4 regions of the Saccharopolyspora hordei genome follow, and region 4 is predicted to be linked to each of the others. Evidence: riboswitches for the same ligand, from Rfam matches in the RefSeq annotation. Region 4 holds a riboswitch; each other region holds the start of a gene.

Region 1 (6,921 bases), 500 kb from region 4:
AAGCCTGCCACTGGCCGGGAGCGACGGCTAAGTGCCCACCATCGCGATCCTTGGTGTCCCGAATCCCAACTGCGTCAAAGCCGAACCCGACCTCGACGCAGTTGCCGCCGTTGCCTCCGCTCCGGCTGCTCTTACGCCAGATGGCGCGGTCTAACCCGTGCATGCCGCGCGCCTTTCGTCAGACACTCTCCAACTCGCTGACCACCTGCTCCAGCAGGGCTGCACTGGCTGAGGGACTCAGGGCTGCGGCCCGCAGGCGGTCAAACGTGAGGGTATAGGTGTCGACGTCGGCTTGGCGATCGTGATAGGCGGCAGACGTGAGGCTTTCCGTGTGGGCGAGTGTCGGCGCCACGTCGTTAGGAAACCTGAGCAGGACGAACGGAAACCCGGTTGCCGGGTGTGCTCCAGCATCGTTCGGAATGACCTGGACTTCGAGCTTCGCTGGCCCCCTGACTTCGAGCAGGAAGCGGAGCTGCTCGCGCATGACCTCCGGCCCGCCGACCATGCGCCGGATCGCGCCCTCGCTCACGACTGCCAGCAGGCGAGTTTGACCACCGTGCAGGAGCCTCGTTTGCCGCTCCGCTCGGACCTTCACTTGGCGGTCGCGTTCTTCGCCGGAGAGTTCAGGGTTCAGCGCCTCGATGATCGCGGTTGTGTAGGACTCCGTTTGGAGCAGACCTGGGATGAGCTCCGTTTCGAAGGTTCGGATCTCCACTGCGGCTGATTCCAGACCGACGTAACGCCGGAACCATCGCGGCACTGCACCGCGGCAGGCCTGCCACCAGCCACGCTGATTTGCGCCCTTCGCAAGGGTTTTGATCTCGTCGATGTCCTCCTGCGACGCCTCGTAGAACCGCAGCAAGGCGTCGAGCTCGGCCCGTTTGGTCGGCACGTCCCCGAGCTCGATCTTTCTGATCTTCGACTTTGCGGGGGGGCGTGGCAGGTGCAGCGGCTTGCGCCGGAGTCGGAGTGGATCCGCGAGGACACCTGCATGGACTGCTGGCGGCGGATCAGCGCCCGGTGGTCGTGAGTGCAAAGACCGGCTGGAGCCGGTTTACGCACTCACGACACCTGACCTGCACAAGCACGACCTTCAGCGAACAAGGGGTGACCAGGGATGTTCTGGCTTCAGGTGAGCACGCTGGTGCTTGTCAACGTGCTGATCGCGAGCATGCTGCTGATCCCCCCGCTGCGGGCGCAGCACGGCGGTGCTGGTGATGGGGCGCTGAACGTCTGGCAGCTGATCGAGGAGGTCGAGACCGAGCGACAACGCGAAGCCGCCTCCACCGGCCGTCACCGCCTCCGGTCGGACCCCTGAACTGGTCCGGTGCCCGATTGCCCCCGACCTCGCGGGCACCGGACCTCCCCGGTGGGCCGGGCGTCGCCCCTCCCCGCGCCCGGCCCACCACCCCACGCTGGGTACGAATTGCGCGATGTGGCGCTGGAGGCGCTGGGTGAGAACGGGCGGACGAACTCAGCGGCACCGTCGAAGAACGCAATTGGCCTCTCGATTTCCCCGCTGTACGTGATCTCGGCCGTTCGGGTGTGGGGCGGATCTCAGCGCGGCGTAGATCGACTTCACCGGCCGTGGCCGGGGGCCGGACGTCGGACGGGCCTTGCCAACGGGGTCCTGGTCGATAGCCTTGGCCGTGCTGGTGGTTCGTCCGCCCCCTGCGGGGGGTGGGCGAGGCAAGAGGGAACCCGGTGCGAATCCGGGACTGCCCCGCAGCGGTGAGCGGGAACGACCGCCGTCATCGAGCACTGGGCCGGAGGGCCTGGGAAGCGACGGCCAGTAGGAGCCTCCGAGCAGGAGAACGCCCGCGAGTCCGAAGACCTGCCACCGGTGCGCCCGCCGACCGGTGGGCGCGGTCCGAGGTCTCGCGGGAGGACCTGGCCGACGAGCGGCTGCTGCCTGCCCGCTGGCCCGCGCCCGCACGACCTCGGCACACCTGATGTCGAGCTCGCGAGGTGAGGGACTTGACCGGCAAGATCGGATCGACCGCGCTCGGATATCCCCGGATCGGGCCGAAGCGGGAGCTGAAGCGCGCGCTGGAGAGCTACTGGGCCGACCGCTCCACCGAAGCGGAACTGCGCGAAACCGCCCGGGAGTTGCGCATCGACACCTGGCGGCAGCTGCGCGACGCCGGGCTGGACTCGGTGCCCGGCAACACGTTCTCCTACTACGACCAGGTGCTCGACACCGCGGTCACCTTCGGCGCGGTGCCGCCGCGCTACGCCGAACTGGGGCTCGGGCCGCTGGACACCTACTTCGCGATGGCGCGCGGCGCTTCCGCGGTGCCGCCGCTGGAGATGACGAAGTGGTTCGACACCAACTACCACTACCTGGTGCCGGAGATCGGCCCGGACACGCGGTTCTCGCTGGCCGACCGCACGCCCGTCGAGCAGTACCGCGAGGCGCTGGAGGCCGGGGTGACCACGCGCCCGGTGCTGGTCGGTCCGCTGACCTTCCTGCTGCTGGCCAAACCGGCGCCGGGCGCGCCGGAACCCTTCCGCCCGTTGGACAAGCTGCCCGAACTGCTCGACGCCTACGCCGAGCTGCTGCGCGAGCTGCACCGCGCCGGGGCCGAGTGGGTGCAGCTCGACGAGCCCGCCTTCGCCGCGGACCGCACGCCTGAGCAGCTGCAGGCGCTCGGCGACGCCTACCGGCAGCTGGGCGGGTTGTCCGCGCGGCCGGAACTGCTGGTGGCGGGGTACTTCGGCGACTTCGGCGAGGCGCTGCGGGTGCTGGCGGCCACCCCGGTGGAGGCGATCGGCGCGGACCTGGTGACCGAGCCGTCCGCTGTGGATTCGCTGTCCGGGGTGCCGGGGCTGCGGGACAAGACGCTGGTGGCCGGGCTCGTGGACGGGCGCAACGTCTGGCGCACCGACCTGGACCGCGCGCTCACCACGGCGGCCACGCTGCTGGGGCTGGCCGGAGAGGTCGCCGTGAGCACCTCGTGCTCGCTGCTGCACGTGCCCTACGACGTCGAGACCGAGGACATCGACCCGCAGATCAAGTCCTGGCTGGCCTTCGCCGCGCAGAAGGTCCGCGAGGTCGTCGTGCTCGGGCGCGCGCTGAAGGACGGCCGGGACTCGGTGGCCGACGAGCTCGACGCTGCCCGCGCCGCCATCGCCGACCGGGCCGGGGCGGCGCGCGTGCGCAACAACCGCGTCCGCGCCCGGCTCGATTCGCTGCGACCCGAGCACTCGCAGCGCGGCGACTACCGGAAGCGGCGGGAGGCGCAGCAGAAGTCCCTGAAGCTGCCGCCGCTGCCCACCACGACGATCGGTTCGTTCCCGCAGACCAGCGACGTCCGCAAGGCGCGCGCGGCGTTCCGGGCCGGGCGCATCGACCGGGCCAGCTACCACCAGCGGATGCGCGACGAGATCCGGCGCGTGGTCGAGCTGCAGGAAGCGATCGGGCTCGACGTGCTGGTGCACGGCGAACCGGAGCGCAACGACATGGTGCAGTACTTCGCCGAGCACCTGGACGGGTTCATCAGCACCGCGAACGGCTGGGTGCAGTCCTACGGGTCCCGGTGCGTGCGGCCGCCGATCCTCTACGGCGACGTGTTCCGGCCCGCACCGATGACGGTGGAGTGGGCGACCTGCGCGCAGAAGCTCACCGCGAAGCCGGTCAAGGGCATGCTCACCGGGCCGGTCACCATCCTGGCCTGGTCGTTCGTCCGCGACGACCAGCCGCTGGCGGACACCGCCGCGCAGGTCGCGATGGCCATCCGCGACGAGGTGCAGGACCTCGAAGCGGCCGGTATCCGGGTGATCCAGGTCGACGAGCCCGCGCTGCGCGAACTCCTGCCGCTGCGCGCGGCCGAGCACGGGCCGTACCTGCGGTGGGCGGTGTCGGCGTTCCGCCTGGCCACCTCCGGGGTCGCCGACTCCACCCAGATCCACACCCACCTGTGCTACTCGGAGTTCGGCGACGTGATCGACGCGATCGTCGCGCTGGACGCCGACGTCACCAGCATCGAAGCCGCCCGCTCCCGGATGGAGGTGCTCGACGACCTCAACGCGGTCGGCTTCGCCCGGGGCGTGGGGCCGGGGGTGTACGACATCCACTCGCCGCGCGTGCCGGACGCGGCGGAGATGACCGACCTGCTCCGCGCGGCCCTGCGCTCGGTGCCCGCGGACCGCCTGTGGGTCAACCCGGACTGCGGTCTGAAGACCCGGGGCTACGCGGAGGTCGAACCGGCCCTGGAGAACCTGGTCAGCGCAGCGCGAGCGGCACGCCGCGACCTGCCCTGACCACGAGCGTTGCGGGCGGTGCGCACTCCCCACCACTCACCGCACCGCCCGCAACACCCTCCCGTGATCCAGTTCACCTGCGAAGGGTGACACGGGGGTGTCGCGCGCGAGTGCGACCGTCGGCGCATGACGATCACTGATGCGGACTGCCTCGCCGAGACCTCGGCGTTCAACGACCGGTTCGAGGCGTCTCGCGGCGAGGTGCCGAAGTCGCTGGAACTCCTGCGGCGCAACCGGGTCGGCGGTGACGCGCCGCCGGTGCGCCTGCCGCAGGGGCAGGACCGCGTCGTCGCGGGTGTGCCGGTCCGGGCGTTCGTGCCGGACCGCGTCGACGGCGTGTACCTGCACATCCACGGCGGCGGCTGGGTGTTCGGCACGGCGGACGGGCAGGACGAGAAGTTGTGGCAGCTGGCCGTCGAGGCGCGGTTGGCCGTGGTGAGCGTGGAATACCGCTTGGCGCCGGAGAATCCCTTCCCGGCCGGGCCCGACGACTGCGAAGCCGTCGCCCGGTGGCTGGTGGACCACGCCGCCACCGAGTTCGGTACCCGAAGACTGCTGATCGGCGGTGAATCGGCCGGGGCCCACCTGAGCGTCCTGACGCTGCTGCGCCTCCGCGACCGGCACGGCATCACCGGCGCGTACCAGGCGGCCCAGCTGACCTTCGGCCCGTACGACCTGTCGATGACACCGAGTCAGCGCTCGTTCGGTTCCCGGCCGCTGCTGAGCAACACCGACTCGCTGCGGCGCAGCTACGAGCTCTTCACACCGGGGATGGGGCCGGAAGCCCGCCGCGACCCGGAGATCTCGCCGCTGTTCGCCGACCTGACCGGGCTGCCGCCCGCCCGGATCGTGGTCGGCACCGAAGACCCGCTGCTGGACGACTCGCTCTTCCTCGCGGCGCGGTGGCCGGCGCCCGTGCAGCTCGGCGTCGTCGCAGGCGCGATGCACGGTTTCACCCTGTTCCCGTTGACCATCACCGAGCGGGAGAAGCAGCGCGAGCGGGACTTCCTGGCGGGCGCGTAGCGTCGAGCCCGTGAACCGGACTGATCGGCTCTACGCGCTGGTGGAGGAGTTGCGCGCGGCGGCCCCGCGACCGCTGACCGTGGCTTCCCTCGCGGCGCGGTTCGAGGTCAGCACCCGCACTGTGCAGCGCGATCTCCAGGCGTTGCTGGAGACGGGCCTCCCGGTGCGCACCACGTCCGGGCGTGGCGGGGGGCTGGTCGATCGATCCGGCGATGACGCTTCCGTCGATCCGCTTCACCGCCGACGAGGCCTCGGCGCTGGTCGCGGCGCTCGCGGTCGCCGACGCTCCCTACGCCGACGCGGCTCGCACAGCAGCTCAGAAGATCGCAGCCTCGATGACCGGCCCCGCGGCCGATGCGGCGCAGGGGCTCGCCGCGCGGATCGTCGCGCTGCCGGACCGGACCGCCGGATCGGTCCGGTCCGCAGTGGAACACGCCCTCACCACCGGCACGGTGCTGCTGCTGTCCTACGTAGACGAATCGGGGCGGAGGAGCGATCGCGCGGTGGAACCCGCCGGGCTGCTCACCGCTGGCGGCAGCTGGTACCTCATCGCCTGGTGCCGCGAGCGGCGAGCTGGCCGGGGCTTCCGGCTGGACCGGATCGCGACGGCGACGCCGACCGACGAGAAGTCGCCGCCCCACGACCTGGCCGACTTGCTGCTCGGCTCGGCCGCCGCAGGCGCGGTGCGCCCCACCGCGCTGGCCCCGCTGACGCCGCCGCGGTGAGCAGCGGGCGATTGCTCCGGCAAGGACCTGGTGGCTCGTCCGGCGAGGTTGAGCTGGGGAGACGTGCTTGCAGTTGACTTCCCGCCGCAGCGGGCAAGACTGAGGGGCGTGGTCAAGACGCTGCACCCGCAGAACTACGCCGACGTCTACCACGTCGGCGACTACTTCCGGCAGGGCAACTCCGTGCTGATGGACCTGTCGGCCCTGTCCAACACCGAGGCCAGACAGCTGGTCGACTTCGCGGCGGGGATGGTCGTGGCGCGGGACGGCAGCATGGAGCGCGTCGCGCCGAAGGTCTTCCTGCTGACGCACCCGAAGGGGGCGTGAGCGCCGGTCACGGCTCCGCTGCGATCGCCCGCCGGGCGGCGCTGACCAGCGTTTCGGCGGTCGCCCGGTCCAGCTCGCCGACCATCAGCCAGTGGTAGATCAGCGGGCCGAAGACGAGGTCCCGGATGGTCCCCGCGGTGAGGTCGTCGCGCAAACCGCCCTGCTGCCGCCCGCGCTCCACCAGCTCGGTGATCGCGATGTCCCTGTTCTGCAGGTAGTGCTCGTGCAGCAGCGCGCCCAGCTTGGCGTTGCGCCCGCCCTCCGCGTGCACGCCGAGCACGACGCGCCCGAGCGGCGCGGCGGCGAGCCGGGTCAGCTCGGCGTAGCCGTGCTCGGCCAGGAGCTCCGCGGCGGCCGTCCCCTGATGGGGCTGATCGTGCTCGCCGCCTCCGCGAGGGGAGCGCAGACCGGCGGCAGGTCCCCGTTCTTCCAGAGCGCCCTGTTCGGCTTCGGCGCGCACGGCTTCGGGCACCTCGCGCTCACCGCGCTGCACCGCGGGTACACGCCCGGCGTCGCGACCGCGCCCACCGTGGTCATCCCGTACTCGCTGTGGGCCTGGCGCGAACTCGGCCGGGCCGGGGTC
Region 2 (6,921 bases), 3.3 Mb from region 4:
TCCACCGCGATCCGCTCGTCCACCGGGGCGGGCCGCACGAACGCCACGTCCACCCGGTGCTGCACCAGCGCGGAGACGTGCTCGGTGAAGTCCAGGGCGAGGAACTCGACGGAGACGTCCGGGCAGGCCCGCTGGAAGGCCTGCACGACGGCCGGCGTCAGCTCGGCCGAGCCGTTGCTCATCACCCCGACCCGCAGCGTCCGCTCCGGCGGCGCCTCGGTGACGTCGGCGACCGCGGCGTCCAGCGCGGCCAGCAGGGACCGGGCGTGCCCGACGAACCGCTCCCCGGCCGGGGTGAGCCGCACGGGCGAGCGCTCCAGGAGGCGCACGCCGAGGTCGCGCTCCAGCTGCTTGACGTGCGCCGTGACGGACGCGGGCGACCGGAACAGCCGCTCGGCGGCCTTGCCGAAGTGCGCCTCCTCCGCGACCGCCAGGAAGGACGTCAACCGACGCAGGTCCATGCTCGCAGCGTACGAACCCGCGGAAGTCCTGAGCGGGTCCGCGGAGCGGCCGGACCTGCGGTTCCGGGAAGCCGTTCGAGACGGAGATCACGGCCGCGTTCACGATTCCTGAACGACTGCTGTGCCGCCGCGCGACGAGGGCTTAGAACCACCGGGTGCGCAACGGATGGTTGCCCGCCGCGCTGCTGATGACCGCGGTGGGCTGGGGAGCGAACCAGTTCTCGTCCCTGCTGGGCGCCTACCAGCGCGACCTGGGACTGCCCGGCCCGGTGACGACGGGCCTGCTCGCGCTGTACGTGGTCGGCCTGCTGCCGGGCCTGCTGCTCGGCGGCCCGCTGGCCGACCGCCGCGGCCGGCGCCCGGTCGTCCTCGGTGCCGTCGTGCTCAACGCCGCGGCGACCACCGCGCTCATGGCCGGCGTGCTCGCCGCGCCCTGGCTGGCGGTGGGGCGGCTGGTGACCGGGCTGAGCACGGGCGCGGTGCTGGCCGCGGGCAGCGCGTGGGTCCGGGAACTGTCGCACCCGCCGTTCGGGACCGCGCGGGAGGACGGCGTCGGCGCCCGCCGGGCCGGGGTGATGCTCTCGGCGGGCTTCAGCGTCAGCGGCCTGGTCTCCGCCCTGGTCGCGCAGTGGGGGCCGCACCCGCTGGTCACCGCGTACCTGCCGCACCTGCTGCTGTGCGCGGGCGGGGTCGTGCTCGCGCTGTCCTGCCCGGAGACGCGCGCACCGGGGAGCGGTTCGGGTGCGCGCGGTCTCGGCACCCGCGACCCGCGGTTCCGCCGCCTCGTGCTGCCGGTCGCGCCGTGGGTGTTCGTCGGGCCGACGGTCGCGTTCGGGACGCTGCCCGGTCTGGTGGCCCGGGACCTGCACGGCGTCGAGATCGTCTACGCCGGCGTCACCGCGCTGCTCACCCCGGGCCTGGGCGCCGTGGTGCAGCCCCTCGCGCGGCGCTCGGCCCGGCGCGGTGAGCGCGCCCCGGCCGTGGTCGGCCTGCTGGTGCTGGCGGCCGGGCTCGGGCTGGCGGCGGTCTCCGTGGCGTGGGTGCTGCCCTGGTGGGCGTTGGCGGCGTGCCTGCTCATGGGCACCGGGTACGGGTTCACGGTGACGTTCTGCCTCACCGTGGTGGGGCGGATCGCCGGACCGGGCGAGCTGGCCCGGCTCACCGCCGTGTTCTGGTGCATCGCCTACCTCGGCTTCGCCACGCCGTTCGCGATCAGCCTGCTCGCCCCCGTGGTGCCTGCCCAGGTGGTGCTGCTGGTGCTGGTCGGGCTCGCGCTGGCCACCGGCGCGCTGGTCTCAGGTCGTGACCAGCCCGACCGAGATGGTCAGGAACGCCGCCGCGCTGACCACGTCCAGCGACTTCGCGACGCGGGGGTCCTGTAGCCGGTCGGCGATCCGGGCGGCGCCGAGCACCATCGAGGCCTCCCACACCAGGGCCAGCAGCAGGAAGACCACGCCGAGCAGCACCAGCTGCAGCGCCGGGGAGGCGGCCGCTCCCACGAACTGCGGCAGGAACGCCAGGCTGAACAGCAGCATCTTCGGGTTGGTGAGGTTGCTGAGCAGCCCGCGCAGGTAGGGGTCGGCGTCGTCGACCGGCGGTCCGGCCAGCGTGCCCTCGGTGGTCTTCTTCCTGGTCAGCCACAGCCCGCGCAGGATGGACGCGGCCAGGTAGACCAGGTAGGCGGCGCCGATCCACTTCAGCGTGGACAGCACGGCGGGGTGGCTGGTCACGAGGGCGCCGAGCCCGGAGATCACCAGTGCCACCTGCAGGATGCTCGCGGTGTGGATCCCGGCGAGCGCGAGCATCCCCGCCCGCCGGCCGCGGTGCAGCGAGGTCCGCAGCAGCAGGAAGAGGTCGACGCCAGGGGTCAGCACGACCACCGCGCTGGCCACCAGGAAGGCGGGCAGCGGGGTCAGGTCCACGAGCACGGTTCACTCCTCCGGACAGCGCGCAGCGTTGATCACTCGAACGGGTTTGATCTGTCAGCTGATCAAGCGACGTTTCGCGGACCCGGCGCTGCGAGGCGCTCCAGGTCCGCGTCGGCACGGGAAGGACGAGCGACGGTCCACACTGACCGGCTCAGAAGGATTTCCCGTCTAATCCAATCTTAACGAAATATTTTCCTGCGAATGTGTGAGTTGTGCCTCGTGATGTGTCGGTACGCGACTGACTACTGTGTGCCATCAGCATGATCCGCGACAGTGGGAGGGTCGACGTGGCGCGTGGCAGGACCGGATCCGCAGTGCGAGGGCTCGTGATCACCGGCGCGGTGGTGGCGCTCGCCGGGGCGCACCCCGAGGTGGCGGGCGCGGCGGACGACACGCAGGCCCGGATCGTGGGCGGTACCGAGGCCACGACCGCGGAGGCCCCGTGGGCGGTCGCCGTCACCGACGACCGCGGTCGGCAGTTCTGCGGTGGGGCCCTGGTGGCGCCGGTCAAGGTCGTCACGGCCGCGCACTGCGTGGTGGACGAGATCACCGGCACGCAGCGCGCACCGCAGGAGCTGCGCGCGATCGCGGGCCGCACCGACCTGCGCACCGACGAGGGCGTGGTCGCGGACGTGCAGGCGGTGTGGGTGCACCCGAACTTCCGCGGCTACACCAGCGGTGACGACGTGGCGGTCCTGACGTTGAACGCGCCGCTGCCGCAGCGCCCGGTGCCGCTGGTCGACCCGGGCGACACCGAGCACTACCGGCCGGGCACGGTCGGCCGCGTCTACGGCTGGGGCAGGACCAGCGAGTCCGGGTGGCCGTCGGAGGGCCTGCGCGCGGTGGACGTGCCCATCACCACCGACGAGGCGTGCCGGGGCGCCTACGCGGACTACGACCCGCAGAGCATGTTCTGCGCCGGGTACCCGGAGGGTGGCCGCGACGCGTGCACCGGCGACTCCGGTGGCCCGATCGTGGCGGACAACCGCCTGATCGGGGTGGTGTCGTACGGCACCGGCTGCGGTCGGCCGAACACGCCGGGCGTCTACACCCGCCTCTCCCGCTACGCCGACGAGCTCACCGGCCAGCTCTGAAACCCGGTTGATCCGGCGCTCGCCTGCCGCAGGGTGACGTGGTGTGGGAGATCGGGTGAACCGCGCGGTGCGGGCGAAGCAGACGGAGTCGTCCCTGACCGTCCACCAGGCGCACTCGCCGGAGATCGCCGACGCGCGGCCCTGGCGGCCGGGACGTTCAAGCGCGAGCGCATGACCTGGATCAAGCCGTCCTCCCGGTGGATGGCCCACCGCTGCGGCTGGGCGACGAAGCCGGGCCAGGAGCGGGCGCTGGCAGTGGAGGTCACCCGTGCGGGCTTCGCGTGGGCGCTCGAGCACGCCTGCCTGAGCCACTTCGAGCCGGACGTCCACGGCACCCGGGAGGTGTGGGCGGAGCAGAAGAGGACGAGCCCCGTCCGTGTCCAGTGGGACCCGGAACGGGACCTGCTCCACCGGCCCCTGGACCACCGCTCGACCCAAGCGGGACTGGGCGGCGAAGCGGTGGAGCGCTACGTGGGCGAGTGGACCACCTCCCTCACCGACGCGACCGGGACGATGCGCGAGATCGCCGCGCTGGTCGCCGCCGGCGACCTCGACGCCGCCGAGGCGGCGCTGCCCCAGGAGACGCCGTACCCGCTGCCGGACCACATCGCCCGCCGCCTCGGCGCCACGGCGTGACGCGGTCACACCGACCGTCCCGCGCGGTCGCGGACTGGGCCGAGGGAGTGGTGTTGGCTACTCACGGTGCAGGTAGATGCGGGTGCGGAGACCGTGCTGTGATATCCAGGAGAGGATGACCCTCGAGCCTCTCGCGACCGCCGTCCACCGCGCCTACACCGCGGACCTGGACGCCGCGGACTTCTACCGGATGCTGCGCCTGCGCGTCGACGTGTTCGTCGTCGAGCAGGAGTGCCCCTATCCGGAACTCGACGGTCGCGACCTCGAGGAGACCACCCGGCACTTCTGGATCGACTCCGCGGACGGGTACGTGCTCGGCTACCTGCGGTTGCTCGAGGACCCCGACGGCACCTTCCGGATCGGCCGGGTGTGCACCGCCAAGTCCGCGCGCGGGCACGGCCTGGCGCGCAAGCTGATGCGCGCCGCCGTCGCCGAGGTGCAGAACGCCCCGGCGGTGCTCGCCGCGCAGGTCTACGCCAAGGACTTCTACGCCTCCTTCGGGTTCGTCGAGGACGGCGAGGAGTACCTCGAGGACGGCATCCCGCACATCGACATGCGTCGCGAACCCCGCCGCCGCGCCTGACCCGAGTTCCGGCCGCGCCGGCAGTGGCGCGCGTCTCGGCGGGGCGGTGGGCGGTTGGGCCCACCGGTCCGGTTCTGCGACGATCTCCGTGATCCGAATGCAAGGGGTGCGGCAGGAAGCCGGTGCGAGTCCGGCACGGTCGGCGCCACTGTGACCGGGGAGCGGCCCTCCCCCGAGAGCCACCGGGACGACCTGGGAAGGCCGGAGGGGCGCGGAGATCCGGGAGTCAGGACACTGCGGCCCCTTGTTCCCGCCACCGGGGCGTCCGAACCCCGAGGAAGGAACGTCGACGTGGTCGCTGCTCCCCGTTTCCCCTTCTCCGCCGTCGTCGGTCACGACGACCTGCGGCTGGCGCTGCTGCTCAACGCCGTGCACCCGCGCATCGGCGGTGTGCTGGTGCGCGGCGAGAAGGGCACCGCGAAGTCCACCGTGGTGCGCGCGCTGGCGTCGCTGCTGCCGCCGCTGGACGTGGTCGCCGACTGCCGCTTCGGGTGCGACCCGGCCGGACCCGACCCGCAGTGCCCGGACGCGCCGCACGGCTCGGCCGCGACGCAGCGCCCGGCGCAGCTCGTCGAGCTCCCGGTCGGTGCCACCGAGGACCGCCTGACCGGCTCGCTGGACCTGGAGCGGGCGCTGACCGAGGGTGTCCGCGCCTTCCAGCCGGGTCTGCTCGCCGCCGCGCACCGCGGCGTGCTGTACGTGGACGAGGTGAACCTGCTGCACGACCACCTCGTCGACCTGCTGCTGGACGCCGCCGCGATGGGCCGCGCGCACGTCGAGCGGGAAGGCGTCTCGGTCACGCACCCCGCGTCGTTCCTGTTGGTGGGGACGATGAACCCGGAGGAGGGCGAGCTGCGGCCGCAGCTGCTCGACCGGTTCGGCCTCACCGTGCACGTCGCGGCGTCCCGCGACGTCGACACCCGCACCGAGGTGGTGCGCCGCCGGCTCGCCTTCGAAGCCGACCCGGCCGGGTTCGCCGCGCAGTGGGCCGACGCCGACGCCGAGCTCGCCGAGCGCATCCGCGCCGCGCGGGACCGGGTCCGGCACGTGGCGCTGCCGGACGCCGAACTCCGCCGGATCTCCGCGCTGTGCGCGGCCTTCGACGTCGACGGGATGCGCGCCGACCTGGTGCTGGCCCGCACCGCCGTCGCGCACGCGGCCTGGCGCGGCGCCGACGCGGTCACCGAGGCCGACGTCGAGGCCGCTGCCCGGCTCGCCCTGCCGCACCGGCGTCGCCGGGACCCCTTCGACGAGCCCGGCATGGCCGAGGACCAGCTGGAACAGGCGCTCGCCGAGGCCGCGGAGCACGCCGGGGACGACGGCGACGAGCCGCCGGAGGGACCGGACGACGGCCCCGGGGGTGGCGGCGGTCAGTCGCCGGACGGGCCGACGGAGCCGACCGGCGGCAGCGGCGCGGACGAGGGCGGCGACGGGCGCGCCCCGGCGGACAAGCCACCGGCCGCGCCGACGCCGGCGTTCCGGGCGCGGCTGCTGGAGGTCCCGGGCCTCGGTGAGGGCGCGCCGGGACGGCGCTCGCGGTCGCGGTCGCGCAGCGGCCGGACGACGCGTCCGTCCGCTGTGGAGGGGCACGGTGTGCACGTGGCGGCCACCCTGGCCGCCGCCGCACCGCACCAGCTCGCGCGGGGGCGCAGCGGCCCGGGACTGGTGCTGCGGCCCGGTGACCTGCGGCGCGGCATCCGGGAGGGCCGCGAGGGCAACCTGGTGCTGTTCGCGGTGGACGCCTCCGGGTCGATGGCCGCCCGGGAGCGGATGTCCGCGGTCAGCGGTGCGGTGCTGTCGCTGCTCCGGGACGCCTACCAGCGGCGGGACAAGGTCGGTGTGGTGACGTTCCGCGGTGGGTCGGCGGAGCTCGCGCTGCCCCCGACGTCCTCTGTGGACGTGGCGGCGGCGCGGATGCGCGGACTGCGCACGGGTGGCCGCACCCCGTTGGCCGACGGGTTGCTGCAGGTCCAGCGGGTGGTGCAGCGCGAGCGGACGCGCGACCCGCAGCGCCGCGCCCTGGTCGTGCTGCTGACCGACGGGAAGGCCACCGTGCCGGTGCAGTCCGGGCTGAGCGGGCGCGACCGCGCGCAGCGCGCGGTGGACGACGCCCTGCGGGCCGCCGGGCTGGTGGCGAGCACGGGCGCGGCGTCCGTCGTGGTGGACTGCGAGAGCGGGATGGTCCGGCTGGGCCTGGCCGCCCGGCTGGCCGCGGCCCT
Region 3 (6,921 bases), 3.3 Mb from region 4:
ACCCCGCCTCCACGACCTGCAGGTTGAGCGTGATGGTGTGCGTCTCGTTCATGGTGGCCTCCTGGGTCCCCCGTGGGCCCGCGGCTGCGAGCCCGTCAGGTCGCCGGTAGCCCCAGCATGCGCGTGTCACCGTCCTCCGGGAGGTTGATGTTCAGCCGTTCAGGCGACAGCTCGGGGTGGCCCGGAGCCGGCGGTGATCGTGGTCACCGGGCGGTCGGACGCGGCGAGGTCGATGTCTACCGTGGACGGTCCGGGCAGCGGTACCGGGGTGAGGAGGACGTGTTCTGCGCCGCAGTCGGAGCCCTCTGCTTCCGGGCGCGTTCGTGGCAGGATGGTCCGCACCGCGCTCAGGCGCGCAGCGCGAGCGTGGGTGACGGACGTCCGCGAGCGGTTCGGCGACGGCGCCGTGCGGTCCGGCCGGTGGTCGTGCGCCACGACGAGGTGGCCACCGCGCCGCCACGCTCCTCCCAGCACCAGGTCCCGGCGACGCTGCCGGGGCGAAGCACGACATGGACTACGGACATGACCAAGCACCTTGAGCACCACTACTTCGCAGGTCTGGACCTCACCGGGAAGCGGGTGGTGGTCGTCGGGGCGGGCACCGTCGCGCAGCGGCGGGTGCCGCGGCTGATCGGCTCCGGTGCCCGGGTCGAGGTCATCGCGCCGGAGGCCACCCCGGCCGTGGAGGCGATGGCCGACGCGGGCGAGCTCACCTGGCACCGGCGGCCGTACGCGCCCGGTGACCTGGAGGGTGCCTGGTACGTGGTGGCGTGCGCGACCGGCGGCGAGGTGAACGCGGCCGTCGCGGCGGAGGCCGAGGAGCGCCGCATCTTCTGCGTGCGCGCCGACGACGCCTCGCAGGGCACCGCCGTCACCCCCGCGGTCGCCCAGCACGGTGGCCTGCTGCTCGGCGTGCTGGCGGGCGGGGAGCACCGGCGGTCCGCCGCGGTCCGCGACGCGCTCGCCGAGGCGCTGCGCACGGGTGTGGTCGACGACCGCTCCGAGGCGCCCGCGCCCGGCGTGGCGCTGGTGGGCGGCGGTCCCGGTGACCCGGACCTGATCACGGTGCGCGGCCGCCAGCTGCTGGGACGCGCGGACGTGGTGATCACCGACCGGCTGGCCCCGCGCGAGCTGCTCGAGGAGCTGGGCCCGCACGTGGAGGTGGTGGACGCCTCGAAGATCCCCTACGGGCGCGCGGCGAACCAGGAGGTCATCAACTCGCTGCTCGTCGAGCACGCCAAGGCGGGCAAGTTCGTGGTGCGGCTCAAGGGCGGCGACCCCTACCTGTTCGGGCGCGGTTTCGAGGAGCTGCTGGCCTGCGCCGAGGCCGGTGTCGCGGTGACCGCCGTGCCCGGCATCACCAGCGCCTTCGCGGCCCCGGCGGCGGGGGACGTGCCGGTGACCCACCGCGGGGTCGCGCACGAGGTCGTGGTGGTGTCCGGCCACGTGGGACCGCACGACGAGCAGTCCCTCGTGGACTGGCCGGCGCTGGGGAGGATGCGCGGGACCATCGTGCTGCTCATGGGCGTCAAGCGGATCGCGGAGTTCGCCGAGGTCCTCGTCGAGCACGGGCGCGACCCGGGCACCCCGGTCGCCGTGGTGCAGGACGGCACCACCCGCAACCAGCGCACGCTCCGCTCGACCCTCAGCGAGGTCGCCGACGCGGTCCGCGAGGCCGACATCCGCCCGCCGGCGGTGATCGTCATCGGCCCGGTCGCCGACCTCGCCCCGGAGTCCCGCCGCTGAGGGCGCCCACCAGCCGACGTCCGCGATCCCGGCCCCGGACCCCGCGGAGGGGAGCGGCACCGGAACGGCGAGGGGCGCGCCTCACCCCGTCGAGGGTCAGCGTTGGGGGCCGTCCTCGAGGTCGCCCTCGGTCTGGAGGTAGACCTCGTGGAGGGCCTGGAGGGTGTCCGGGTCCGGCTCCTGCCACATCCCGCGGTTGGCCGCCTCCAGCAGGCGCTCGGTGATGCCGTGCAGCGCCCACGGGTTGGACTCGGTGAGGAACCGCTGGTTCTCCTCGTCCAGCACGTAGGTCTCGGCCAGCTTCTCGTACATCCAGTCGGCCACCACACCGGTCGTGGCGTCGTAGCCGAACAGGTAGTCCACTGTGGCCGCGAGCTCGAAAGCGCCCTTGTAGCCGTGCCGACGCATCGCCGCCAGCCACCGCGGGTTCACCACCCGGGCCCGGAACACCCGCGAGGTCTCCTCGGTCAGCGACCGGGTGCGGATCGAGTCGGGGCGGGTGCTGTCGCCGATGTAGGCCGCCGGTGCCTTGCCGGTCAGCGCGCGGACCGTGGCGATCATGCCGCCGTGGTACTGGAAGTAGTCGTCGGAGTCGGCGATGTCGTGCTCGCGGGTGTCGGTGTTCTTCGCCGCCACCGAGATCCGCTCGTAGGCGCTCTCCATGTCGGCGCGGGCCGGTACGCCGTCCAGGTCGCGGCCGTAGGCGAACCCGCCCCACACCGCGTACACCTCGGCCAGGTCGGCGTCGTCGCGCCAGTTCCGGCTGTCGATCAGCGGCAGGATCCCCGCACCGTACGCGCCGGGCTTGGAGCCGAAGATCCGCGTGGTGGCGCGGCGTTCGTCCCCGTGCTCGGCGAGGTCGGCCTGCGCGTGCGCGCGCACGAAGTTCTGCTCGTCCGGCTCGTCGAGCGCCGCGACCATGCGCACCGCGTCGTCGAGCAGCGCCACCACGTGCGGGAAGGCGTCCCGGAAGAAGCCGCTGATGCGCACCGTGACGTCGATGCGGGGGCGGCCCAGCTCCTCGAGCGGGACGACCTCCAGCCCGTTGACGCGGCGCGAGGCCTCGTCCCAGGTCGGCCGGACGCCGAGCAGCGCCAGCACCTCGGCGATGTCGTCGCCGGCGGTGCGCATCGCGCTGGTGCCCCACACCGACAGGCCGACCGAGCGCGGCCAGTCCCCGGTGTCGGCGCGGTAGCGGTCGAGCAGCGACTCCGCGATGGCCCACCCGGTCTCCCACGCCAGCCGGCTGGGCACGGCCTTGGGGTCGACGGAGTAGAAGTTGCGGCCGGTGGGCAGCACGTTGACCAGCCCGCGCAGCGGCGACCCGCTCGGCCCGGCCGGCACGTACCCGCCCTCGAGGGCGTGCAGCGTCGCGCTCAGCTCGTCGGTGGTGGCCGCCAGCCGCGGCACGATCTCGGTGGCGGCGAACTCCAGGACCCGCACGACCGCGTCGTTGCGCTCGCCCAGGACCTCGCGGCACACCTCGGCCGCCGCACCGGCGTCCCAGCCGCGGTCCTCCATGCCCTGCACCAGGCCGTGCGCGCGGGACTCGACGTCGTCGACCTGGTCGCGGGCGGCGCTGCCGTCCTCGGCGAGCCCGAGCGCCTCGCGCAGGCCCGGCAGCGCGGCGCTCTGCCCGCTCCACACCTGCCGGGCCCGCAGCATCGCGAGCACCAGGTTGACGCGGGCGTCGCCGGTCGGGGCTTCGCCGAGGACGTGCAGCCCGTCGCGGATCTGGGCGTCCTTGACCTCGCACAGCCAGCCGTCGACGTGCAGCAGCATGTCGTCGAACTCCGCGTCGTGCGGCCGCTCCTCCAGCCCGAGGTCGTGGTCGAGCTTGGCGGCCTGCATCAACGTCCAGATCTGGCTGCGGATGGCGGGCAGCTTCGCCGGGTCCATCGCCGAGATGGTGGCGTGCTCGTCGAGGAGCTGTTCCAGCCGGGCGATGTCGCCGTAGCTCTCCGCGCGGGCCATCGGCGGCACCAGGTGGTCGACGAGGGTGGCGTGCACCCGGCGCTTGGCCTGCGTGCCCTCGCCGGGGTCGTTGACCAGGAACGGGTAGATCAGCGGCAGGTCGCCCAGCGCCGCGTCCGGGGCGCAGGAGGCGGACAGGCCGGCGGTCTTGCCGGGCAGCCACTCCAGGTTGCCGTGCTTGCCCAGGTGCACCATGGCGTGCGCGCCGAACTCGTCGACCAGCCAGCGGTAGGCCGCCAGGTAGTGGTGGCTCGGCGGCAGGTCCGGGTCGTGGTAGATCGCGATCGGGTTCTCGCCGAAGCCGCGCGGCGGCTGCACCAGGAGCACGACGTTGCCCGCGCGCAGGGCGGCGAGCACGATCTCGCCGTCCGGGTCCTGGGAGCGGTCCACGAACAGCTCGCCGGGCGGCGGCCCCCAGTGCTCCTCGACGCCGGCGCGCAGGTCCTCGGGCAGCGTCGCGAACCACTCCGCGTAGCGGCGGGCCGGGATGCGCACCGGGTTGCCGCTCAGCTGCTCCTCGGTCAGCCAGTCGCGGTCCTGCCCGCCGGCGGCGATCAGCGCGTGGACCAGCGCGTCGCCGTCCTGCTCGGCGACCCCGGGCAGCGCGTCCGGGCCGTCCACCGGGCCGACGTCGTAGCCCTGCTCGCGCAGCGCCCGCAGCAGCCGCACCGCGCTGACCGGGGTGTCCAGGCCGACCGCGTTGCCGATCCGGGAGTGCTTGGTCGGGTAGGCCGAGAGCACCAGCGCCACGCGCTTGTCCTGCGGCGGCACGTGCCGCAAGCGGGCGTGCCGGACGGCGGTGCCGGCCACCCGGGCGGTCCGCTCCGGGTCGGCGACGTAGACCGGCAGGCCCTCGGAGTCGTTCTCCTTGAACGAGAACGGCACGGTGATGAGCCGGCCGTCGAACTCGGGCACGGCCACCTGCGTGGCCATGTCCAGCGGGGACAGGCCCTCGTCGTTGTCCTCCCAGGCGGCGCGGGTGCTGGTCAGGCACAGCCCCTGCAGGATCGGGACGTCCAGTTCGGCGAGCGCGCCGACGTCCCAGGCTTCGTCGTCGCCACCGGCCGAGGCGGTGGCGGGCTTGGTGCCGCCCGCGGCCAGCACGGTGACCACCAGCGCGTCGGCCTCGCGCAGCCGCTCCAGCAGCCCCGGGTCGGGGGTGCGCAGCGAGGCGCAGAACAGCGGTAGCGGCCGCCCGCCGGCGTCCTCGATGGCGTCGCACAGCGCGTGCGCGAACGCGGTGTTGCCCGCCACGTGGTGCGCGCGGTAGTAGAGCACCGCGACGGTCGGGCCGTCGGTGCGCCGCGGGGTGCGCTCCAGCACGCCCCAGGTCGGGGTCTCCACCGGCGGCTCGAAGCCGTGCCCGGTGAGCAGGACCGTGTCGGAGAGGAACCGGTGCAGCTGCGCCAGGTTCTCCGGGCCGCCGTGCGCCAGGTAGCGGTGCGCTTCGGCGCACACCCCGGCCGGGACCGTGGAACACTCCATCAGCTCGGCGTCCGGGGCCTGCTCACCGCCGAGCACGACCACCGGGCGCGGCCCGGCCAGCAGCGCGTCCAGCCCCTCTTCCCAGGCCCGGCGGCCGCCGAGCAGCCGCACCACGACGAGGTCGACGCCCTCCAGCAGCGGGGGCAGGTCGTCCACGCCGAGCCGGGCGGGGTTGCCGAGCCGGTAGTCGGCGTCCGCGGCTCGCGCGCTGAGCAGGTCGGTGTCCGAAGTGGACAGAAGCAGGATCATGCGGTTCGCTCCTCGGCTCGGCGGGCAGCGTCGTCGAACCAGGGCGCGAGCGCGCAGCGCATGACAGCACCTCTCTCGGGGTCCTCGCCCCGGTCGGCAGGTCACGGCGACCGGAGTCTCCTGGCTCCCGGATCAGCGCTCGCTCCGCCTTCCCGTCCGATGAGGACAGTGGCGTGGTGGAGTCCGCTCCCCGGTGACAGTGGCGGGACCGCGCCGGATTCGCACCGGCTTCCTCCGCTCGTCGCCGCGTGTTGTGACCACTCTCCGTGGCAGGGCGATCTTACGTCAAGCCGCGCGGGCATGATGCGCGTCGCACCGGCTCCGAGTTTGCGTCCGCAACTACCGGGGTCCGTAGGATCAGCCGGGTGTTGCCACGAGCCAGACCAGAGCGGGACCGGTGCCCCGGCGCGCTGCGGGTGCACGAGGCCGCCGACGGCGGGTTGGCCCGCATCCGCGTCCCGGGCGGCGCGCTCACCCCGCCGCAGGTCCGCGCGATCGCCGAGGTCGCGGCGCTGGGTGACGGCGGCCTGGAACTGACCTCGCGGGCGAACCTCCAAGTCCGCGGCCTCCCGGCCGGGGCGGAGCAGGAGCTCGCCGCGCGCCTGCGTGCCGCGGGCTTGCTGCCCTCGGCCACGCACGAGCGGGTGCGCAACGTCGTCGGCTCGCCGTCCGCGGACGGCCGCGAGCTCGTCGACGTGCGCGCGGTGGCCGCCGACCTCGACGCCGCCCTCTGCGCCACCCCCGCCCTGGCCGGCCTGCCCGGACGGTTCCTGTTCACGGTCGACGACGGCAGCGGGGACGTCAGCCCGCTCGGCGCCGACGTCGGCGTGCGCGCGCGGAGCGCGGACACCGTGGCGCTGCTGCTCGCCGGGGCGGAGACCGGGCTGCGGACGACCCCGCAGCAGGCCGCCGCGACCGCGGTCGCCGCGGCGCAGGCGTTCCTGGACGAGCGGGCGGCTCAGGGCTCCTCGGCGTGGCGGCTGGCCGAACTGGACGGTGGCGCCCAGCGGGTCGCCGCACGGCTGGGCACGGGCCTGACCCCCGCCGATCCGGCGCCGCCGACGGCCACGCACGCGCAGGTGGGGCGCGTGGTCCGGCCCGACGGCACGGTCTCCGCGGTGGCGGGCGCCCCACTGGGCCGCCTCACGCCGGACCAGGTGGATATCATCACCGCCGCGTCCGAGGCCGCCGGCGAACTGCGCTTGACGCCCTGGCGGACCCTCGTCCTGCCCGCGCTGCGGCCGGACGAGGCCGAGCGGTGGCTCTCGGACCTCGGCGCACGCGGACTGCTCGTGGACCCCGCCGCGGACGGGGTCGGGGTCACCACGTGCGCCGGTCGGCCCGGGTGCGCGAAGTCGCGGGCCGACGTCCGCGAAGACGCCCGACGCGCGGTGCGGGCCGGTGCGCTGCCGGTGCACTGGTCGGGGTGCGAGCGGCGCTGCGGCCGCCCACCGGGACGCGTCGTGG
Region 4 (6,921 bases):
ACCACGTAGAAGGCCACGAGGTCGCGCAGGAAGGCCTGGTCGGCCTCGGTGGTGCCGGTGGCGAAGTCCGGGTCCTCCAGGCTCTGGGTGTACTGCAGGGCCCACGCGTCCTTGTCGGAGATCGACGGGATCTCCCGGTACATGTTGAACAGCTCGCCCTCGTCGAGGCCGAGGCTCTCGCAGACGTACTGGAACGTGTGGGTGTGCACGGCTTCCTCGAACGCCTGGCGCAGCAGGTACTGCCGGCACTCGGGGTTGGTGATGTGCCGGTAGACGGCCAGCACGACGTTGTTGGCCACCAGCGATTCCGCGGTGGCGAAGAACCCGAGGTTGCGCTTGAGCAGCAGGCGCTCGTCGTCGCTGAGCCCGTCGGGGGACTTCCACAGCGCGATGTCGGCCTGCATGGAGACCTCGGTGGGCATCCAGTGGTTGTGGCAGCCGGCGAGGTACTTGTCCCAGGCCCAGCCGTACTTCAGCGGCAGCAGCTGGTTGACGTCGGCGCGGGCGTTGATCATCGCCTTCTCGCTGACGTCGACGCGCCCGCCGGAGCGGTCGATCTCACCGAGGCCTGCGGGGGAAGAGGACTGCGGGGTAGGCATCTCTCGTGGTGCTCCAAGGGATCCCGGTCGACGACCGGGAGGTCGGGTGTCGGCTCGTGGAGGTGCGCGACCTCGACGGGGACCGGGGGCCTGCCTCATCGAAGTCGCGTCACGGGGTCACTGGCAGGCTTCGCAGTCGGGGTCGTCGACGGAGCAGGCGCTCGCCGGGACCGCGGTGGGGACGGCGTTGAGCCGGCCGTCGGTGCCGCGCAAGGTGCTCTTCTCGACGTGGGTGGCGCTGGTCGACCGCAGGTAGTAGGTCGTCTTCAGGCCCGAGCGCCAGGCCTGCCGGTAGAGCTCGTCGAGCTTGCGGCCGCTCGGGGAGGCGACGTAGAGGTTCAGCGACTGGGCCTGGTCGATCCACTTCTGCCTGCGCGCGGCGGCTTCCACCAGCCAGCGCGGCTCGATCTCGAACGCCGTGGCGTAGAGCTCCTTGAGCTCCTGCGGGATCCGCTCGATCGGCAGCAGGCTGCCGTCGTGCAGCTTCAGGTCGGCGACCATCTGCTCGTCCCAGAGCCCGGCCCGCTTGAGGTCGGCCACCAGGTGCGGGTTGACGACGGTGAAGTCGCCGGACATGTTCGCCTTGACGTAGAGGTTGCGGTAGACCGGCTCGATGGACTGGTTGACGCCGCAGATGTTGGCGATGGTGGCGGTCGGCGCGATGGCCATGACGTTGGAGTTGCGCATGCCGTCGCGGACGACGCGCTCGCGCAGCGCGTCCCAGTCCAGTGTGGACGACCGGTCCAGGTCGACGTCACCGCCGCGCGCCTCCGCCAGCAGCTCCAGCGAATCGAGGGGCAGCACGCCGCGGCTCCACAGCGACCCCTCGAAGGTCTCGTACCGGCCGCGCTCGACGGCCAGCCGGCTGGACGCGCTGATCGCGTGGTAGCTGATCAGCTCCGTGCTGCGGTCGGCGAACTCGACCGCGGCCCGCGAGGCCGGCGGCACGCGCAAGGTGAACAGCGCGTCGGCGAACCCCATGAGGCCCAGGCCGATCGGCCGGTGCCGCAGGTTGGACCGCCGGGCCTCGGGGATCGTGTAGAAGTTGATGTCGATGACGTTGTCCAGCATCCGCACCGCGGTGCGGGTGGTGCGCTCCAGCTTCTCGGCGTCGATGCCCTCGGGCGTGACGTGGCGGGCCAGGTTGATCGAGCCGAGGTTGCACACCGCGACCTCGTCGGTGCTGGTGTTCAGCGTGATCTCGGTGCACAGGTTCGAGGAGTGCACCACCCCGGTGTGCTGCTGCGGGGACCGCAGGTTGCACGGGTCCTTGAAGGTGATCCACGGGTGCCCGGTCTCGAACAGCATGGTCAGCATCCGCCGCCACAGGTCGACCGCGCGGACCCGCTTGACGACCGTGATCTCACCGCGGTCGGCGGCCCGCTCGTAGGCCCGGTAGCGCTCGGCGAACGCGGTGCCGTAGAGGTCGTGCAGGTCCGGGACCTCGTCCGGGGAGAACAGCGTCCACTGCTCGTCGGCCTCGACCCGGCGCAGGAACTCGTCCGGCACCCAGTTCGCGGTGTTCATGTCGTGCGTGCGCCGCCGGTCGTCACCGGTGTTCTTGCGCAGGTCGAGGAACTCCTCGACGTCGATGTGCCAGGTCTCCAGGTAGGCGCACACCGCGCCCTTGCGCTTGCCGCCCTGGTTGACCGCCACCGCCGTGTCGTTGGCGATCTTCAGGAACGGCACCACGCCCTGCGACGTGCCGTTCGTGCCCTTGATGTGCGCGCCGATGCCGCGCACCGGGGTCCAGTCGTTGCCGAGGCCCCCGGCGTACTTCGACAGCAGGGCGTTGTTGCTGATCGAGTGGAAGATGCTGGACAGGTCGTCGTCCACAGTGGTCAGGAAGCAGGAGGACAGCTGTGGCCGGGTGGTCCCGGCGTTGAACAGCGTCGGCGTCGAGCACATGAAGTCGAACGACGACAGCAGGTCGTAGAACTCGACGGCGCGGGCCTCCCGGTCGTCCTCGCGCAGTGCCAGGCCCATCGCCACCCGCATGAAGAACGCCTGCGGCAGCTCGTACCGCACCCCGCCCTCGTGCAGGAAGTACCGGTCGTAGAGCGTCTGCAGGCCCAGGAAGCCGAACTGCAGGTCGCGTTCGGGGACCAGGGCGCGGCCCAGGCGGTCGAGGTCGAACCCGGCCAGCTCCGGGTCCAGCTGCTGCAGCTCGACCCCGCGGCGCACGTGCGCGGCGAAGAGGTCCGGGTAGTCGGCGTCCGGGGCGACGCCGAGGAACCGCAGCGCGTCGCGGCGCATCCGGCCCAGCAGCAGGCGCGCGGTGACCTGCGAGTAGTTCGGTTCGGTCTCGATCAGGGTGCGGGCCGCCATGACCTGGGCCAGCGACAGCTCGTCGTCGCTCATCCCCGCGTAGCCGGTGCGCCGCACCTCGTCGAGCACGGCTTCGGCGGACACGCCGGGCAGTCCGGCGCAGGCCTGGTGGACCGCGGTGGACACCTCGGTCCAGTTGTCGAGTGTCGCCGTCACGCTCTCTCTCCCTCGCGAGCTCGGTGGACCACGAGCGCGCGCAGGCAGACAGCGACGGCACCGGCCGCCGTTCGTCCGCGCGGACCCGCCCTCGAGGTCCCGGACAGCACGCTGTGCGCGTGCACCGGTGGCAGGTCTTCGGACTCACGGGCGGCCTACTGGTCGTGGCTTCCCAGGCGTGGTGCCCAGTGCTGTACCCGCCGCCCGGGTGGGCGTCGGGTCACGACGGTCGTTCCCGTTCACCGCTGCGGGGCAGTCCCGGACTCGCACCGGGTTCCCTCTTGCCTCACCGGATCGCTCCGGTGAACCACCAGCGAGCGACACACTACATCTTGGGTCCGCGGTCGGCGCGAAGGGGCAGATGTCGGCGCGCCGCGCGCACGGTCGACAGGTGTCGGAGCTGTGTTCGACACTGTCGCCAGGAGCGAGCCGAAAGGGGTTGCCGTGGACGAGGAGCGGCTGCGGTCACTGCTGGCGGAACTGAGCACCGCGGAGAAGGCTCGGCTGCTGACCGGCGCCGACTTCTGGACGTTGCACCCCGCACCGGGGATCGGGCTGCGTTCGCTGGTGCTCTCCGACGGGCCCAACGGCGTGCGCGGCACGACCTGGGACGAGCGCGACACCGCGCTGCTGCTGCCGGTGGCCTCCGCACTGGGGGCGACCTGGGACCGGGCGGCGGCGCGGACGGCGGGGGAGCTGTTCGGCGACGAGGCGCGGCGCCGGGGCGTGCACGTGGTGCTGGCGCCGACGGTCAACGTGCACCGGAGTCCGTTCGGCGGCAGGAACTTCGAGAACTTCTCCGAGGACCCGCTGCTCATCGGCGAGATCGGCGCGGAGGTCGTCGCGGGCGTCCAGTCGCGCGGGGTGGGGGCGACACCGAAGCACTTCGTCGCCAACGACACCGAGACCGAGCGGTTCACCTACGACGCGGTGGTCGACGAGCGCACCCTGCGCGAGGTCTACCTGGCGCCGTTCCAGCGGATCGTGTCCAAGGCGCACCCGTGGCTGGTGATGGCCGCCTACAACTCGGTCAACGGCCAGACGATGACCGAGAACGCGCGGCTGGTCAACGAGGTGCTCAAGGGCGAGTGGGACTGGGACGGCGTGGTGGTGTCGGACTGGTTCGCCACCCGCTCGCTGCGCGAGTCCGCGCTGGGCGGGTTGGACCTGGCCATGCCGGGGCCGGAGAGCCCGTGGTCGGACGACGAGCTCGCCGAGGCCGTGGAGCGGGGCGAGGTCCCGGTCGAGGTGCTCGACGACAAGGTGCTGCGGCTGCTGCGCTTGGCCTCCCGCGTCGGCGGTTTCGACGACACCGAACCCGTCGGTGGTCCGCCGCCGGAGCAGGCCCGGCCGGTCGTCCGCGACCTCGCCACCCGCGGGTTCGTGCTGCTGCGCAACGAGACCGTGGACGAGGCGCCGGTGCTGCCGATCGACCCGGCGGTGTCGACGGTGGCCGTGATCGGGGAGAACGCCACGATCCCCGCGGTGCAGGGCGGGGGTTCCTCGCACGTGAGCCCGCCGCACGTGGTGACCCCGCTGGACGGGCTGCGCGCCGCGCTGCCCGACGCGGAGGTGGTGTACCGGCGCGGGGTCCGGCACCGGCGGTTGCTCGACCTGATCGCCCCGGAGGAGGCGTTCGACCCGGACGGGGAGGGCACCGGCGTCCGCGTCGACTTCCTGGACGGCGACGGAGCGGTGCTCGGCAGTGAGCTCCGCGGCACCGACCGGCTGCTGTGGTCGTCCGGGCTGCCGCACGGCGCGGCGAGGGTGCGGCTGCGGGTGCACCTGCGCGCCGAGGTCGGCGAGCACGTGTTCGGCGTCAACGGGACCGGGCACTTCCGGGCGGAGATCGCGGGACGGGACGTGCTCGAGGCGGACGTGGCCCGCACGGAGGAGATCACCGACCCGATGGGGGACATGCTGGAGCCGCCGGAGCAGCGGTTCAACGTGGTGCTGGTCGAGTCGGACCTCGACGACTCCGGTCGCGCGTCGCTGACCGTGGAGTACACCCCGCGGAGCACCGAGGGCCTGGTGGCGGTCGGCCTCGGCCACCGCGCGCAGGAGTGGGACGACGCCAGCGAGCTCGCGGCGGCCGTCGACGCCGCGCGCGAGGCCGACGTCGCGGTGGTGGTGGTCGGCACCAACGACGAGGTCGAGACCGAGGGGCGCGACCGCACCTCGCTGGACCTGCCGGGTGCGCAGGACGCCCTGGTCCGCGAAGTGCTGGCGGTGAACCCCCGGACCGTGGTGGTGGTCAACGCCGGGGCGCCGGTGCTCATGCCGTGGAGCGACACCGCGCCGGCGGTGCTGTGGACGTGGTTCGGCAGCCAGGAGTACGGCGACGCGCTCGCGGACGTCCTGCTGGGGCGGGCGGAGCCCGGCGGCCGGTTGCCGACCACCTTCCCCGCGGCGCTGGCCGACGTGCCGGTGCCGCTGCCCGCGGTGCAACCGGTGGACGGCGAACTCCGCTACGAGGAGGGCACGTCGGTGGGCTACCGCGCCTACCGGGACCGCGGCGTGACGCCGGCGTTCTGCTTCGGGCACGGGCTCGGCTACACCACGTGGGAGTACCTGGCGGCCGAGGTCGACGGGGACGTGGTGCGGGTCGCGCTGCGCAACACCGGTGAGCGGGCGGGCCGCGAGGTCGTCCAGGTCTACGCCGCGGACCCGGTGCGGCTGGCGGGTTTCGCGGTGGTCGAGGCGGAGGCGGGCGCCGAGGTCTCGGTGGACGTGGAGGTCGAGCCGGGGACCGGCGAGCTGCGCGTCGGACGCAGCGTCGAGGACCTGCGCCTGGTCGTCCCGCGCTGACGCGCCCGCCGAGGCGAGCTGCGACGATGGGGCCCGGAGAGGAGCGCCGGTGGATGCGCTGATCCCGCGCGCCCGAGCGGAGATCGCCCCGGGCGCGGTGCACGTGCCGGACTGGTTGGGCCTGGCCGAGCAGCGAGACCTGGTGCGGGCCTGCCGGGAGTGGGCGCGGGCCGGGATGCGCTCGCCGACGCTGCCGGGCGGGGGTGTGATGTCGGTCCGCACGGTGTGCCTGGGCTGGCAGTGGATCCCCTACCGCTACTCCCGGACGCGGGAGGACGGTTCGCCGGTGCCGCCCGTCCCGGACTGGCTGGCCGACCTCGGCCGCCGGGCCCTGGCGGACGCCTACCAGCAGCCCGCGGACGACTACGCGCCGGACGTGGCGTTGGTCAACTACTACGACGACACCGCCAAGATGGGCATGCACCAGGACAAGGACGAGCGCAGCCGGGAACCGGTGGTGTCGCTGAGCTTGGGCGACGAGTGCACGTTCCGCTTCGGCAACCCGGATTCGCGGGGCAAGCCCTACCGGGACATCACCCTGTGCTCGGGCGACCTGTTCGTCTTCGGGGGGCCGAGCCGGCTCGCCCACCACGGGGTGCTGCGGACGAGGCCGGGAACGGCCCCGGACACCGGCCTGCGGGCGGGCCGGCTCAACATCACCCTCAGGGTCTCGGGGCTGGGGCGCGGGAGCTCGGCGCCGTGAACGCCCCGGAAAAGCAGAACGCCCCGCACGTGCGGGGCGTTCTGCTGCTTCGAGTGCGCCAACAGGGACTCGAACCCCGAACCCGCTGATTAAGAGTCAGCTGCTCTGCCAGTTGAGCTATTGGCGCTCGTGTGCCACCGGGATTCCGGTCGGTTCCCCGCCCGGTCGCCCGGCGACTGGAAACACCCCGCACGAGCAGGGTGTTCGACTGCTTCGAGTGCGCCAACAGGGACTCGAACCCCGAACCCGCTGATTAAGAGTCAGCTGCTCTGCCAGTTGAGCTATTGGCGCTGGTGTGTCGTTCCGGGGTTTCCCATCGGTCTCCCT

The links. Region 4 has a riboswitch for cobalamin ahead of HNR68_RS24135 (ribonucleoside-diphosphate reductase subunit alpha). Riboswitches for the same ligand answer to the same signal wherever they lie in the genome.
Region 1: it holds a riboswitch for cobalamin, as region 4 does, so the genes downstream of both, metE (5-methyltetrahydropteroyltriglutamate--homocysteine S-methyltransferase) here and HNR68_RS24135 (ribonucleoside-diphosphate reductase subunit alpha) in region 4, are expected to answer to the same signal.
Region 2: it holds a riboswitch for cobalamin, as region 4 does, so the genes downstream of both, HNR68_RS09330 (putative cobaltochelatase) here and HNR68_RS24135 (ribonucleoside-diphosphate reductase subunit alpha) in region 4, are expected to answer to the same signal.
Region 3: it holds a riboswitch for cobalamin, as region 4 does, so the genes downstream of both, cobN (cobaltochelatase subunit CobN) here and HNR68_RS24135 (ribonucleoside-diphosphate reductase subunit alpha) in region 4, are expected to answer to the same signal.

The regions. Positions count from the first base shown of each region.
Region 1 is NZ_JACCFJ010000001.1:5,776,770-5,783,690, reverse strand. Features, by position in the region: gene HNR68_RS26430 (DUF397 domain-containing protein) at 1-163, opposite strand, end outside; gene HNR68_RS26425 (DUF5753 domain-containing protein) at 179-892, opposite strand; gene HNR68_RS26420 (hypothetical protein) at 1,133-1,318, shown strand; cobalamin riboswitch at 1,640-1,856, shown strand; gene metE (5-methyltetrahydropteroyltriglutamate--homocysteine S-methyltransferase) at 1,978-4,263, shown strand; gene HNR68_RS26410 (alpha/beta hydrolase) at 4,390-5,286, shown strand; partial or broken gene HNR68_RS27755 (HTH domain-containing protein) at 5,297-5,461, shown strand; gene HNR68_RS26405 (helix-turn-helix transcriptional regulator) at 5,499-6,011, shown strand; gene HNR68_RS26400 (cell division protein SepF) at 6,120-6,338, shown strand; gene HNR68_RS26395 (TetR-like C-terminal domain-containing protein) at 6,346-6,654, opposite strand; partial or broken gene HNR68_RS27065 (HXXEE domain-containing protein) at 6,703-6,834, shown strand.
Region 2 is NZ_JACCFJ010000001.1:1,970,867-1,977,787, forward strand. Features, by position in the region: gene HNR68_RS09300 (LysR family transcriptional regulator) at 1-461, opposite strand, end outside; gene HNR68_RS09305 (MFS transporter) at 617-1,843, shown strand; gene HNR68_RS09310 (LysE family transporter) at 1,757-2,389, opposite strand; gene HNR68_RS09315 (S1 family peptidase) at 2,704-3,483, shown strand; gene HNR68_RS09320 (DUF4291 family protein) at 3,655-4,119, shown strand; gene HNR68_RS09325 (GNAT family N-acetyltransferase) at 4,235-4,702, shown strand; cobalamin riboswitch at 4,815-4,939, shown strand; gene HNR68_RS09330 (putative cobaltochelatase) at 4,994-6,921, shown strand, end outside.
Region 3 is NZ_JACCFJ010000001.1:1,994,379-2,001,299, forward strand. Features, by position in the region: gene HNR68_RS09400 (DUF1876 domain-containing protein) at 1-52, opposite strand, end outside; gene cobA (uroporphyrinogen-III C-methyltransferase) at 523-1,746, shown strand; gene cobN (cobaltochelatase subunit CobN) at 1,843-5,454, opposite strand; cobalamin riboswitch at 5,568-5,689, opposite strand; gene HNR68_RS09415 (precorrin-3B synthase) at 5,820-6,921, shown strand, end outside.
Region 4 is NZ_JACCFJ010000001.1:5,272,915-5,279,835, reverse strand. Features, by position in the region: gene HNR68_RS24140 (ribonucleotide-diphosphate reductase subunit beta) at 1-599, opposite strand, end outside; gene HNR68_RS24135 (ribonucleoside-diphosphate reductase subunit alpha) at 717-3,083, opposite strand; cobalamin riboswitch at 3,196-3,410, opposite strand; gene HNR68_RS24130 (glycoside hydrolase family 3 C-terminal domain-containing protein) at 3,528-5,891, shown strand; gene HNR68_RS24125 (alpha-ketoglutarate-dependent dioxygenase AlkB) at 5,941-6,594, shown strand; tRNA gene HNR68_RS24120 (tRNA-Lys) at 6,649-6,721, opposite strand; tRNA gene HNR68_RS24115 (tRNA-Lys) at 6,813-6,885, opposite strand.